3 regions of the Oerskovia sp. PE-21s genome follow, and region 3 is predicted to be linked to each of the others. Evidence: riboswitches for the same ligand, from Rfam matches in the RefSeq annotation. Region 3 holds a riboswitch; each other region holds the start of a gene.
The links. A riboswitch is a leader RNA that binds a small molecule or an ion and turns the genes downstream of it on or off. The one in region 3 is predicted to bind S-adenosylmethionine.
Positions count from the first base shown of each region.

Region 1: it holds a riboswitch for S-adenosylmethionine, as region 3 does, so the genes downstream of both, ACZDYF_RS10705 (rhodanese-like domain-containing protein) here and ACZDYF_RS08720 (methylenetetrahydrofolate reductase) in region 3, are expected to answer to the same signal.
Region 2: it holds a riboswitch for S-adenosylmethionine, as region 3 does, so the genes downstream of both, ACZDYF_RS12255 (ABC transporter substrate-binding protein) here and ACZDYF_RS08720 (methylenetetrahydrofolate reductase) in region 3, are expected to answer to the same signal.

Region 1 is NZ_JBUXJM010000004.1:432,780-437,124, reverse strand. It holds gene ACZDYF_RS10715 (aminotransferase class V-fold PLP-dependent enzyme) at 1-411, opposite strand, end outside; SAM riboswitch class IV at 453-567, opposite strand; gene ACZDYF_RS10710 (phosphotransferase enzyme family protein) at 665-1,492, opposite strand; SAM riboswitch class I at 1,567-1,659, shown strand; gene ACZDYF_RS10705 (rhodanese-like domain-containing protein) at 1,666-2,130, shown strand; gene ACZDYF_RS10700 (O-succinylhomoserine sulfhydrylase) at 2,151-3,410, shown strand; gene ACZDYF_RS10695 (LLM class flavin-dependent oxidoreductase) at 3,525-4,345, shown strand, end outside.
Region 2 is NZ_JBUXJM010000005.1:247,194-251,538, forward strand. It holds gene obgE (GTPase ObgE) at 1-136, shown strand, start outside; gene proB (glutamate 5-kinase) at 387-1,529, shown strand; SAM riboswitch class IV at 1,601-1,712, shown strand; gene ACZDYF_RS12255 (ABC transporter substrate-binding protein) at 2,003-3,655, shown strand; gene ACZDYF_RS12260 (ABC transporter permease) at 3,780-4,345, shown strand, end outside.
Region 3 is NZ_JBUXJM010000004.1:20,590-24,934, reverse strand. It holds gene ACZDYF_RS08725 (outer membrane protein assembly factor BamB family protein) at 1-978, opposite strand, end outside; SAM riboswitch class I at 1,194-1,296, shown strand; gene ACZDYF_RS08720 (methylenetetrahydrofolate reductase) at 1,409-2,458, shown strand; gene metE (5-methyltetrahydropteroyltriglutamate--homocysteine S-methyltransferase) at 2,479-4,345, shown strand, end outside.

The sequences.
Region 1 (4,345 bases), 410 kb from region 3:
GAGGTTCGCGTGGTGCTCGACGTCGAGGACGAGCACCCGCCCCGGCGAGCCGTCGGCCTGGGCCGGGACGCAGCCCGCGAGGAGGTTGAGGGAGTCCGTGGTGTTGCGCGTGACGATCGTGACGTCGTCCTCGCGCGCCCCCACGAACGCGCCGATGGTCTGGCGCGCAGCCTCGTAGAGGGCCGTCGACACCTGGGAGAGGTAGCCCGCACCGCGGTGCACGCTCGCGTACAGCGGCAGGACCTCGGTGACCCGGTCGGCCACGACCTGAAGCGCCGGGGCCGAGGCCGCGACGTCGAGGTTCGCGTACGGGACGCTGCGCCCGTCGACGAGGGGGACCAGGGTGTCGCCGCCCACGACGGGCAGCACGGCACACGAGGTAGGGGCTTCGATGACTGCATGTGCGCTCATGGCACGTCCTCCGGTGGTCGTCGGAGTTCGCCGTGCCGGCCCCTCCGCGCTTGCCCCCCTCCTGATAGAGAGGGACCTGGTCGTCACCCGGGGCACCCCACCGCGGAGGAGGGTTGCCGGCCAGCAAACCGGGGTTTTGCGCTGGCACTCATGACCTGGTGTCCAGGATGGTCGAGGCGCGCGGAGCGTGTCAACCGGTGGGCACCGCGTCTCGGATGGTGGTCAGGGTGGTCTGTCAGGCGGGCAAGAGGGCTCAGACGGGCGAGGAGTCCGCGAGGTTCCGAGCGCGCCGCGCGTCGGCCCGGTACATGGCCGCGTGCTCCCGGAGGTCGTCGCGTCCGGTCGCGGCCGCACGCTCGTCCGTGAACGCCGCGAGCTCGTCGAGCCGCGCGACCACGACGGTCAGGACCTCCCGGCGCGAGTACGCCATCCCGTAGGCGGCGACCAGCACGTCGAGCCGCGCCAACGGGTCCAGCCGCCCGACGGCGTCGCCCCCCGCGGAGTCCCCGGCGTCCGCCACGAGGGGCGCGAGCCGGTAGCCGAGGTAGGCCAGGTCCCAGATCCGGGGGCCGGGGCTCGCGGTGTCGAAGTCGATGAGCCCGACCACGGCCCCGTCACGGAAGACCAGGTTGTACGGGGCGACGTCGTTGTGGCACACGACCTCGGCTGGCTCGTGCGGCGCGGTCTGCCAGGTGGGGGCCGCCGGCGGAGCGTCGAGGACGGGGGCAGCGGTGCGTGCGTCGAGGAACCCGACGCTCGCGTCGTGCACGCGCCGCAGCAGCGCGCCCGCGCCCCGGAGCACCGACTCGTCCCAGACCCACGGGGGCAGCGGGTAGTTCCCGACGTCACCGGGGAGGAAGGACAGCACCTCGCGCCCCTGCTCGTCCGTCCCGAGCGGCTCGGGCACCTCGGTGACGCCCTGTGCGCGCAGGTGCCGCAGGAGCGCCTGGACCGTGGGCGTCCAGGGCCCTGCGGTGCGGCGGACGGTGTCGCCTCGCCGCACCACGGTCGTCGAGTTCCCACCGGCCAGGGGCTCCTCGGCCTGGTCGGGCGCGCGGTCGGGTTCGGGGAGGTGGCTCATGCGCAGGAACCTAGCCCGACCACCCTGCGAGACACCTGTTCTTTTCCGTGGTCACGGTGGCGTACGATCCGACGCAACCATCCAGAGCGGCTGAGTGACTTGGCACGATGACGCCGCAGCAACCCCCCGGTGACGGGCGAGGGTGCTACCGCCACGACCGATGGAGGATCACCATGAGTGCCCCCGACCGCGCGACCGCTGCCCCGGTCCCCGACGCCCGTCCCGCCGACGGGTACGCCGGCGACATCACGCCCCAGCAGGCGTGGACCCTTCTCCAGAGCGACCCGAGCGCCGTCCTCGTGGACGTCCGCACCGACGCCGAGTGGCGTTTCGTCGGGGTCCCCGACCTGTCCTCGACGGGCCGCGAGCCCGTCCTGACCCAGTGGGTCGACGTCGCGGGCCGCCCGAACCCGGCGTTCGTCGCGGAGCTCACCGCGGCCGGGCTGAGCCCCCAGCGTCCGGTCGTCTTCCTGTGCCGCTCGGGAGCCCGCTCGATCGGCGCGGCCAAGGCCGCGACCGCCGCGGGGCTGGGTCCCGCGTACAACGTCCTCGAGGGTTTCGAGGGAGCGCTCGACGGCGCCGGTCACCGTGGTTCCGACGGCTGGCGCGCCGCGGGCCTGCCCTGGACGCAGTCGTGAGCGCCGCGACCGGGGACGGCGTGCTCCGCATCCCCGCCGGCGTCCCGGGCGGCTCGGGTCGTGGCCCCCTCCCCCGTTCGGTCCGTCCCGACACGCTCGCGGTGCGCGGCGGCCACGCCCGCACCAACTTCGAGGAGACGAGCGAGGCGCTCTTCCTCACGCAGGGCTACGTGTACGGGAGCGCCGCGGAGGCCGAGGCCGCGTTCACGGGCGAGGTCGACCGCTTCATCTACTCGCGCTACGGCAACCCGACGGTGCACACGTTCGAGGAGCGGCTGCGCCTCATCGAGGGCGCCGAGGCCTGCTACGCGACCGCGTCGGGCATGTCCGCGGTCTTCACCTCGCTCGCGGCGCTGGTCGGTGCCGGGTCGCGCATCGTCGCGGCCCGCGCGCTGTTCGGCTCGTCGCTCGTGATCTTCGACGAGATCTTCGCCAAGTGGGGCGTGCGCACCGACTACGTCGACGGTCACGTGCTCTCGCAGTGGGAGGAGGCGCTGTCGACCCCCGCGGACGTCGTCTTCTTCGAGACCCCGTCCAACCCCATGCAGGACGTGATCGACGTGCGCCGCGTGAGCGAGCTCGCGCACGCCGCGGGTGCCGTCGTCGTGCTCGACAACGTGTTCGCCACCCCCGTCCTGCAGAAGCCGCTCGAGCTCGGCGCCGACGTCGTCGTGTACTCGGCGACCAAGCACATCGACGGTCAGGGCCGTGTGCTGGGCGGCGCGATCCTGGGCTCCGAGGAGTACGTCAAGGGACCCGTCCAGACCTTCATCCGCAACACGGGCCCCTCTCTCAGCGCGTTCAACGCCTGGGTCCTGGTCAAGGGGCTCGAGACGCTGTCGGTGCGCGTCAAGGCGCAGAACGCCTCGGCCCTCCAGGTCGCGACCGCGCTCGAGGATCTGCCCGGCGTCACGGCCGTGCGCTACCCGTTCCTCGCCTCGCACCCGCAGGTCGAGCTCGCCAAGGCCCAGCAGAGCGGGGGCGGGACGGTCGTGACGTTCAACCTCGACGTGCCGGGCGCCGACGACCCGGGCACCGACCCCGAGCTCCTCAAGAAGCGCACGTTCCAGTTCCTCGACTCCCTGCGGGTCGTGGACATCTCCAACAACCTGGGTGACGCCAAGTCGCTCATCACGCACCCCGCGACCACGACGCACCGCAAGCTGGGGCCGGAGGGGCGTGCCGCCGTCGGGATCGCGGAGACGACCGTGCGCCTGTCGATCGGCCTCGAGGACCCGCTCGACCTGATCGAGGACGTCGAGCAGGCGCTGCGCCGCTGACCGTGCCGCCGGGTGCGGAGTACGTGTCGTGAAACCTGCCCGACGACGACACGTACTCCGCACCCAGCGGCCGCGCAGGAATACCCCGGCCGTATCCCGGGGTTGCACCAGGCGATGACTACCTCGCCGCGCCTCTCCGTCCTCGACCTCGTCCCCGTCCGCTCGGGACAGTCCTCCGCCCAGGCCATCGCCGCCTCCCTGGACCTCGTGCGCCTCGCCGACCGCCTCGGCTTCACGCGCTACTGGTTCGCCGAGCACCACAACATGCCCGCGGTCGCGGCGTCGGCACCGCCCGTCATGATCTCGGCGGCCGCCGCGGTGACCGAGCGGATCCGCGTCGGGTCGGGCGGCGTCATGCTCCCCAACCACGCGCCGCTCGTCGTCGCGGAGCAGTTCGCGGTCCTGGAGGCCATGGCTCCGGGGCGCGTCGACCTGGGCATCGGGCGCGCGCCCGGCAGCGACCCGGTCGTCACCGCCCTGCTGCGCAGCAGCGGCCCGACGTCCGACGTCGACCGCTTCCCCCAGCACGTCCAGGACATCCGCTCGCTCATGAGCTCCGAGGGCGCCTCGGTCCGCCTCACGACCGGTCAGGTCTACGACGTCCACGCGACTCCGGCCGCCGAGTCGGTGCCGACCGTGTGGTTGCTCGGGTCGAGCGACTACTCCGCGCGCCTGGCCGCCGAGCTCGGCCTGCCGTACGTGTTCGCCAACCACTTCTCGGGCGCCGGCATCGACGAGATCCTCGCCCTCTACCGCGACGGCTACCGCCCGTCGGCCGAGCACCCTGCGCCGGAGACGTTCCTGACGGTCAACGTGTCGGTCGCCCCGACGCTCGACGAGGCACGCGCCCGCGCGCTGCCGCAGGCGCGCATGATGGCCCGCCTGCGCTCGGGGAAGCCGCTGGGCGCCCAGGAGACGGTCGAGGACGCCGCGTC
Region 2 (4,345 bases), on a different contig from region 3:
CGAGGACACCTCGCGCCCCACCCGGTCGGACAAGCGCCGCGAGTACACCGAGCGCATGGACGCCAAGGCCGAGGCCCGCGCCGAGCTCTGGACCGAGCGCGAGTCCGGCCACTGGACGGACCCCGACCAGGACTGACCTCCCGCGCGGGTCGACGAGCGTCGTCGACCGTGCACGTCCGCCCGCAGGGCGGGTACGGCCCCTCGGGTCGTGCCCGCCCTGCGGCGTCCCCGGGGGTGTCGACCCCGCGCCCGGGCGGCACGGGCGCCCAGGGGGAGCGTCGTCGTCGGGCCGGGGCCGGCGGCATGCCGCCCACGCCGTCCCACCGTGAGGTGTCACACGGTGAAACGGCGCCCCGTCCGAGCGCCCGGCGCGGGATGATGAGCCCGTGAATGCGCTCTCCGCACGCTCCCAGGTCGCCACGGCCCACCGGGTCGTCGTCAAGATCGGCTCCTCGTCCCTCACCGGACCGGACGGGCACCTCAGCGTCCCGGCCCTGCACGCGCTCGTCGACGTGATCGCGGCCCGCCACGCGGCGGGCGGGCAGGTCGTGCTGGTGACGTCGGGGGCGATCGCCGCGGGGATCGGTCCGCTGGGCCTGAGCGCGCGACCGCGCGACCTCGCGACGGCCCAGGCCGCGGCCTCGGTGGGGCAGGGGCTCCTGGTCGCCCGCTACGCCCAGGCGTTCGCCGAGTACGGCATCCGCGTGGGCCAGGTGCTCCTCACGGCCGAGGACACCATCCGCCGCGGGCACTACCGCAACGCGCAGCGCTCGCTCGAGCGGCTCCTGGACCTGGGCATCGTGCCGGTCGTCAACGAGAACGACGCGGTCGCGACCGACGAGATCCGCTTCGGGGACAACGACCGTCTCGCGGCCCTGGTCTCGCACCTGGTGCGCGCCGACGCGATGGTCCTGCTGACCGACGTCGACGGCCTGTACGACGGGCCGCCCTCGCGCCCGGGCACGCAGCGCATCCGCGAGGTCCGGTCCGCCCTCGACCTCGAAGGCATCGAGGTCACGGGCCGGGGCAGCTCGATCGGGACCGGCGGCATGCTCACCAAGCTCGAGTCGGTGCGCATCGCGACGGGCTCGGGCATCCCGGTCGTCCTGACCAAGGCCGCGCACGCCGAGGGCGCGCTCGCGGGGCACGAGGTGGGGACCTGGTTCGCCGTGACGGGCAAGCGCACCACGCGCCGGCGCCTGTGGCTCGCGCACGCGGCCCGCACGCGCGGACGACTCGAGCTCGACGAGGGGGCGGTCGCCGCGGTGCTGGGCGGACGCGCGTCGCTGCTGCCCGCGGGCGTGGTCGGCGTCACGGGAGACTTCGACGCGGGCGACCCCGTCGAGCTCGTCGCCCCCGACGGGCGCGTGATCGCGCGCGGCCTCGTCGCGTTCGACTCGAGCGACATCCCGGACCTGCTCGGCCGTTCGACGCACGAGCTACGCGACAAGCTCGGCGAGGGGTACGACCGCGAGATCGTGCACCGCGACGACCTCGTGCTCGTGGGGCGCAAGCGCAAGGCGTCCTGAGTCGTCTCACGGGGTGGGACGGTCTGCTCACCCCTTGACTCGGTGGCCTCGGGCGGCTTTCCTGTGCGGCAGGTGAAGAGCGCCAGCGCCAAGACCCGGCTCGCTGGCCAGCAACCCTTCGACGTGACGGGGTGCTCCGGGTGGTACCTGACCGCGACCCGTCGGGCGCGGTAAGCACACGGAGGAACGGGCGATGCGCGCACTCGGAACGCAACAGGGGCTCGACGGCAGGGGTGTCCGCTGCCTCGACGCGGGGACCCTCGTGCTCTGTTGTCGCTGACACGCGGCTGACCCCTCGCCGCTCCTGACGTGCTGCCGACATCCCGTCCCACCCTCGCCGTCCCCTGACGGCCCCCACCGCCGCTCACCGTGAGCCCGGCGTCGATCCGACGCACCCACGGTCCGTCGGCGACCCCTCAGCGCCCCGGCCGTGCCGGACCGACGGCGCGCACGACCGAAGGAGCACTGCTCGCATGTCCCTCTCGACCTGGCCCTCGGGCCCCGGCGGCCGCACGGCCCCGTCCCGCCGCGCGCTCGTCGCGGCCTCGCTCGCCGCGACGGCGCTCCTGCTCGGGGCGTGCGGCTCCGGTGGCGGCAGCACCGCGGACGGCACGTCCCCCGGCCCGACGGCGGAGCCCGTCCCGGGCGGCAACCTCACCTTCGCGGTCACGGTCGACTCGCACTGCATCGACCCCCAGCAGGTCGGGAACAACGACGCGATCGCCTCGGCCCGCCAGACCGTGGCCTCGCTCACCGCGCAGGACCCGGACACGGGCGAGATCCTGCCGTGGCTCGCGGAGAGCTGGGAGGTCGACGCGGACGCCACGAGCTTCACGTTCACGCTCCGGGAGGGGCCGACGTTCGCCGACGGCACGCCGATCGACGCGGCCGCGGTCAAGACGAACTTCGACAAGATCGTCGAGCTCGGCGCGGCGGCCTCGCTCGGCTCTGGCTACCTCGTCGGGTACGAGGGAACCACGGTCGTGGACCCCCGCACCGTGCGGGTCGACTTCTCGGCACCCAGCGCGCAGTTCCTCCAGGCGTCCTCGACGTTCTCGCTCGGACTGCTCTCGCCCGCTTCCGCCGCGCTCAGCGTCGAGGACCGGTGCGCCGGGAAGTTCGTGGGCTCCGGGCCGTTCGCGGTGAGGTCCTACACGTTCGACCAGGAGGTCGTGCTCGAGAAGGTCGCCGGCTACGACTGGGCCTCCGGGGCCGACGACCACACCGGGGAGGCGTACCTCGACACCGTGACCGTGAAGTTCGTGCCCGAGGCCAGCGTGCGTACCGGCAGCCTGCTCTCGGGCCAGATCGACGCGACCGCGGCCATCAGCACGGTCGACCTGCCGCAGTTCGACGGCAACGGCTTCTGGCTCGCGTACCGGGCGAACCCGGGCGTCGTCTTCAACCTCTTCCCCAACGAGTCGCGACCGCTCGCCGCCGACCCGGCGGTGCGGCAGGCGATCAGCAAGGGCATCGACCGCGAGGAGATCGCCGCGACCCTGCTGACCCCGCAGGACGAGCCTGCTACGAGCGTGCTGTCGCACTCGACCCCGCTGTGGGCCGACGTCTCGGACGACCTCGCGTACGACCCGGACGGTGCGGAGGCGCTCCTCGACGACGCCGGCTGGGTCGAGGGCGCCGACGGTGTGCGGGTCAAGGACGGTCAGCGGCTGTCCACCACGGTCACGTTCTGGCAGGTGGCCGAGCCGCTCGAGCTCGTCCAGCAGCAGCTCGCGAAGATCGGCGTGGACCTCCAGCTCAAGCAGGTCACGGTCGCCGAGTCCACCGAGCTCAAGAAGTCCGGGGACTTCGACTTCGACTACTACAACCTGACGCGCTCGGACCCCGACGTGCTGCGCACGATCTTCTCGGCCAACGCGCGCAACATCAACAAGCGGGCACCCGAGGAGGTCGACGACCTGCTCGACCGCTCGGCCGCGTCGACGGACCCGGCCGAGCGGCAGGAGCTCGTGACCCAGGCTGCGCGTCTCCTGGTCCAGCAGGGGCACGCGATCCCGGTCTACGAGCTCTCGACGACGATCGCTGCGGCCGACACGGTCCAGGGCCTGGGCTTCGAGGCGTCGACCCGCCTCGACTTCTACGGCGCCTGGGTCCAGCAGGACTGAGCAGCGGCTCGGCGGGACGCGTCGCGAGCGTCCCGCCGGGCCGGCGCTCCCGCCACCGAGCCGACCACCTGCGTGTCACGACCCGCGTCACCACCTGCGCGCCACCACCCGAGAGGAGCCGACCATGGGCCGGTACATCGCCCGCCGCCTGGGGCAGGGAGGCTTCGTCCTGTGGGCGGCCTTCACGATCTCCTTCTTCCTGCTCTACGTCCTGCCGAGCGACGCGGCCTCGATCAAGGCGGCCGGAGCCGACGGTGACCTCTCGGACCCCGAGCTCGTCGCGCGCCTGCGTGCCGAGCAAGGGCTCGACCGCCCCGTCCTGGTCCAGTACGCGCACGGTCTGTGGGGAGCGGTGCACCTGGACTTCGGGCGCTCGTTCTCCTCGGGGGCGCCCGCCACCAAGCTCCTGGCCGAGGCGCTGCCGCCGACGCTGCAGCTCACGGCCCTGGCCCTCGGGCTCGCGCTCGTCGGCGGAGCCGCGTTCGCGCTCGCGAGCACCTTCCCGCGTGCCCGCTGGCTCCGGCACGCGCTCGCGTCGCTGCCGGCCCTGGGCATCTCGTTGCCGACGTTCTGGGTGGGGCTGCTCCTGCTCCAGTGGTTCTCGTTCGAGCTGCGGCTGTTCCCCGCCATGGGCAACGAGGGGTTCGAGAGCCTCGTCCTGCCGGCGTGCACGCTCGCGATCCCGGCGAG
Region 3 (4,345 bases):
GAGCACGAGCCCCTCGTTCGTCCAGAGCACCGTGCTGTCGGCCGAGACGGCTTCGACAGGTCCCGCGACGGCCGTCCCCGACGAGCGGAGGTAGGACCCGTTGCCCAGGGCGATGACCTGCACCATCGCCGACGTTTCGTCGACGACCTGCCCCCCAGGCGTCAGGTAGGACAGGACGCCACATCCGTGGACCGCCACCGTCCCCGACCGGTAGACCGCACGGACGGCATCACCTTCCGTCGCGCACAGGGGGTCCTGCGCGTCCTCCCTCACGGTCAGCCGTCGCTCCCACGCCACCGTGCCCGTCCGGACGTCGACGGACCGGACCACGACCCCCGTCTCGTCTCTGGCGGCCTGGAGCACCGTCCCGCCGGGACCGGCGACCGCCTCGCCCCAGCGTGGGTCCATCTCTACCTCGGCCACCACCGCACCGTCGACGCTCACGAGTCGGGCCGCGGTGGCCTCCTCCCCCTGGCCCAGGCACACGAAGGCCGACACCTCCGCCGTTCCCTCGGCGCGCACCTGGTCGGCGGCGCAGACCTGCCGGGTCAGGTCGTCCAGCCGCCAGCGCTCGTCGCCCGACCCGAGGTCGTACCCGACGGTCCCGGAGCGCCCCGGGACCACCAGCAGGTCCCCCACGGTGAGCGGCTGGCCCCCGTCGCGGTCGACGCTCCACTCGGCACGCGGCGCGTAGGTGAGGTCGAAGATCCTGTCCTCGGACGAGCGGAGCGTCTCGAGCGCGTCGTCCTGGGCCGCCCCGTCGCGCGTCACGACGACCGCGGCCGCCACCCCGAGCGTTCCGAGACCGACGGCGAGGCCGACCAGACGGGCGGCGCGACGCCGTCGTGCCGTACGGGTGAGGGGGCGTCGCGTCCGCTCCCGACGAGCAGGCTCCGGGACGCCCGAGCCCGGGTCGACACCCTCGGACGAGTCGTCGAGCACGAACGAGACCTGCTGCTGGCTGCGTCGGCGAGGCACGCCCGGAGCATAGCGGCGACGTCGGGGAGGATCGCCCGGCGGTCCGGGAGGGCGCCGACAGGCGTACGTTGGAAGGGCGACCGCAGGGACCGACGAAGGGATCTGCGACCGCGTGGACGGACGCCGGAGCGGGGCCGAGGAACCACTCCGGACCCCTCCGTCTCACGCTTCGAGCAGATATTGGCTCAGATCATGGATTCCCCCTACGATCGTCAACACCATCCAGAGCGGTCGAGAGTCCTGGCTCGTTGACACCGCAGCAACCCCCCAACGGAAGCCTCTCGCGGGTACGGGTGCTACAGCCAGGTTCGATGGAGCGATTCATGACCGAGGCATCTTTCCGCGCACCCCTGCACCGCACCGGGGTCCCCCGCGCCAGCCGTCCGGCCGCCCTGGCCACCACCAGCACGACCCTCCTGACGGCCGCCCGATGAGCATCGTCGACCTGGGGCACTTCGGGCACGAGGCACCGCGGCCCACGGTGTCGTTCGAGCTCATGCCCCCGCGCCGCCCCGACGCCGCGCCCAAGTTCTGGGAGACGGCCCGCCGCCTCGTCGCGACCTCACCCGACTTCGTGTCGGTCACCTACGGCGCGGCCGGCACGGACCGCGAGACCTCGCGCCGCGTCATCAGCCAGCTCCTGCACGGCACGCCCGTGCTGCCCATCGCGCACCTGACCTGCGTGGGCGCCTCGCGCGAGGACGTCGAGGACGTCATCACGGACTTCCTCGACGCGGGCGTGCGCAGCTTCCTCGCCCTGCGCGGGGACCCTCCGCGCGACCAGCCCGACTGGCGCCCCGCCGAGGACGGCGTGCGGTCGAGCACCGAGCTCGTGGCCCTGCTGCGCGAGGTCGAGGCCGCACGCTGCGCCGCGAGCCCGAGCGTCGCGCTGCGCGGCGCGGCCCGCCCCCTGACCATCGCGGTCGCGACGTTCCCCGACGGCAACCTCGCCGCGGGCACGAGCCGCACCCAGGAGGTGCGCCGCCTCTGGCAGAAGCAGCAGGCCGGAGCGGACTTCGCGATCACGCAGCTCTTCTACGAGGCGTCGTCCTACATCGACTTCGTGGCCGAGGCGCGCGCCGCGGGCGTGACCATCCCCATCCTCGCGGGCCTCCTGCCCATGACGGACCCGGCCCGCCTCGCGCGTGTCGAGGAGCTCACGGGCGTCCCCGCGCCGCGCCGCGTCGTCGAGGCCCTCGAGGCGGAGCCGGACCCGGACGCGCGCCACGCGCTGGGCATCCGGCACTCGGTCGAGCTCGCGCGCCAGGTCCTCGCGGCCGGCGCGCCCGGCCTCCACATCTACACCTTCAACAAGCACCAAGCCGCTCTAGACCTGCTCGAGGGAGTCGACCTCGGCGGTGGGGCAGCGGGGGACGCCAGCGGCGTCTCGTCCCGCACCCCCGACCTGGCCAGCGGGCCGTGGGTCTCCGGCACTCCCCTTCCCTCCGCCGAGCCTGCCCTGGGCAGCTCCTCGGTCTGACCAGTTCAGAGGTATTCACCATGAGTGCACCCACGTTCCCCTCCGGTTCCGTCCTCGGCTACCCCCGCATCGGCCCGCGCCGCGAGCTCAAGAAGGCCGTCGAGTCCTTCTGGGCCGGCAGGACAACGGCCGACGAGCTCGAGGCCACGGCCTCGGCGCTGCGCGTCGCGGCCGCCCAGCGTCTCGTCGACCTGGGCCTCGACGCCTCGTCGGGCGCCGTGCCCGGCTCGTTCTCCTACTACGACCAGGTGCTCGACGTCGTCGCTCTCCTCGGGGCGGTCCCGTCGCGCTTCGCGTCGCTCACCGACGAGAAGGGCGCGCTGGACCTCGCGGGCTACTTCACGGTCGCGCGCGGCGCCGGCGAGGACGCCCCGCTCGAGATGACCAAGTGGTTCGACACGAACTACCACTACCTGGTCCCCGAGGTCAGCGAGTCCACGCCATTCCGCTTCGCGGACGACCGCGTCGTGCGCCAGTTCGTCGAGGCCAAGGACGCGGGCGTCGTGACCCGGCCCGTCGTCGTCGGGCCCGTGACGTTCCTCGCGCTGTCCAAGGCCGCCGACGACAGCGCGCCCGGCTTCAGCCCGCTCTCGCGCCTCGCGGACGTCCTGCCCGTGTACGTCGAGCTGCTGCGCGCCCTGGCCGCGGCCGGTGCACCGTGGGTGCAGCTCGACGAGCCGGCGCTCGTGTCCGACTCGATCGACGTTCCGGCCGCCGAGGTCCACGCCGCGGTCTCCGAGGCGTACCGCGTGCTCGCGACCGAGCTCGCGGTGGGCACCGAGCGCCCCGCGATCCTCGTGGGCGCGCCGTTCGGCGGGCTCCAGGGTGAGCACGACGGCCTCGCGCTCCTGGCCGCGACCGACGTCGAGGCGATCTCGCTCGACCTCGTCAAGGGAGCGGTCCCGGCGGGCCCCGTCGCGGGCCTCGCGGACAAGACCGTCGTCGCGGGCGTGATCGACGGCCACAACATCTGGCGCGCCGACCTCGCGGCGAAGCTCGCGCTCGTCGACGACCTGTCCGGCCTGGGCGCCGGCGCCGTCACGGTCGGCACGTCGACCTCGCTCCTGCACGTCCCGCACGACGTCGAGGACGAGAACTGGACGAACGGCTCGATCGACGCCCGCCTGCGTGACTGGCTCGCGTTCGCGGACCAGAAGGTCGGCGAGGTCGCGATCCTCGCCCGAGCGCTGACCGAGGGTCGTGACGCGGTCGCCGAGCAGATCGAGACGGCCCGCGCCGCGGTGGCCTCGCGCGCGGTGGCGAGCGGCGTCGTCGTGCCTGCGGTGCGCGAGCGCGCCGCAGCCCTGACCGAGGGCGACTTCTCGCGCGGCGACTACGCCGAGCGCGCGGCCGCCCAGCAGGCCAAGCTGAACCTCCCCCTGCTGCCGACGACGACCATCGGGTCGTTCCCGCAGACCCCGGAGATCCGCCGGGCGCGCGCGCTCAACGTCAAGGGCGAGCTGTCCGACGCGGACTACACGACCGCGATGCAGGACGAGATCCGCCGCGTCGTCGAGCTCCAGGAGCAGATCGGCCTGGACGTCCTGGTGCACGGCGAGCCCGAGCGCAACGACATGGTCCAGTACTTCGCCGAGAACCTCGACGGGTTCGCGGTCACGGCGAACGGCTGGGTCCAGTCCTACGGGTCGCGCTGCGTGCGCCCGCCGGTCCTGTGGGGCGACGTCACGCGTCCGGCGCCGATCACGGTCGACTGGTCGACGTTCACGGCCTCGCTCACCGAGAAGCCGGTCAAGGGCATGCTGACCGGTCCGGTCACGATCCTCGCGTGGTCGTTCGTGCGCGACGACCAGCCGCTCGGCGACACCGCGAACCAGGTGGGCCTGGCCCTGCGCGACGAGATCGCGGACCTCGAGGCGGCCGGGATCG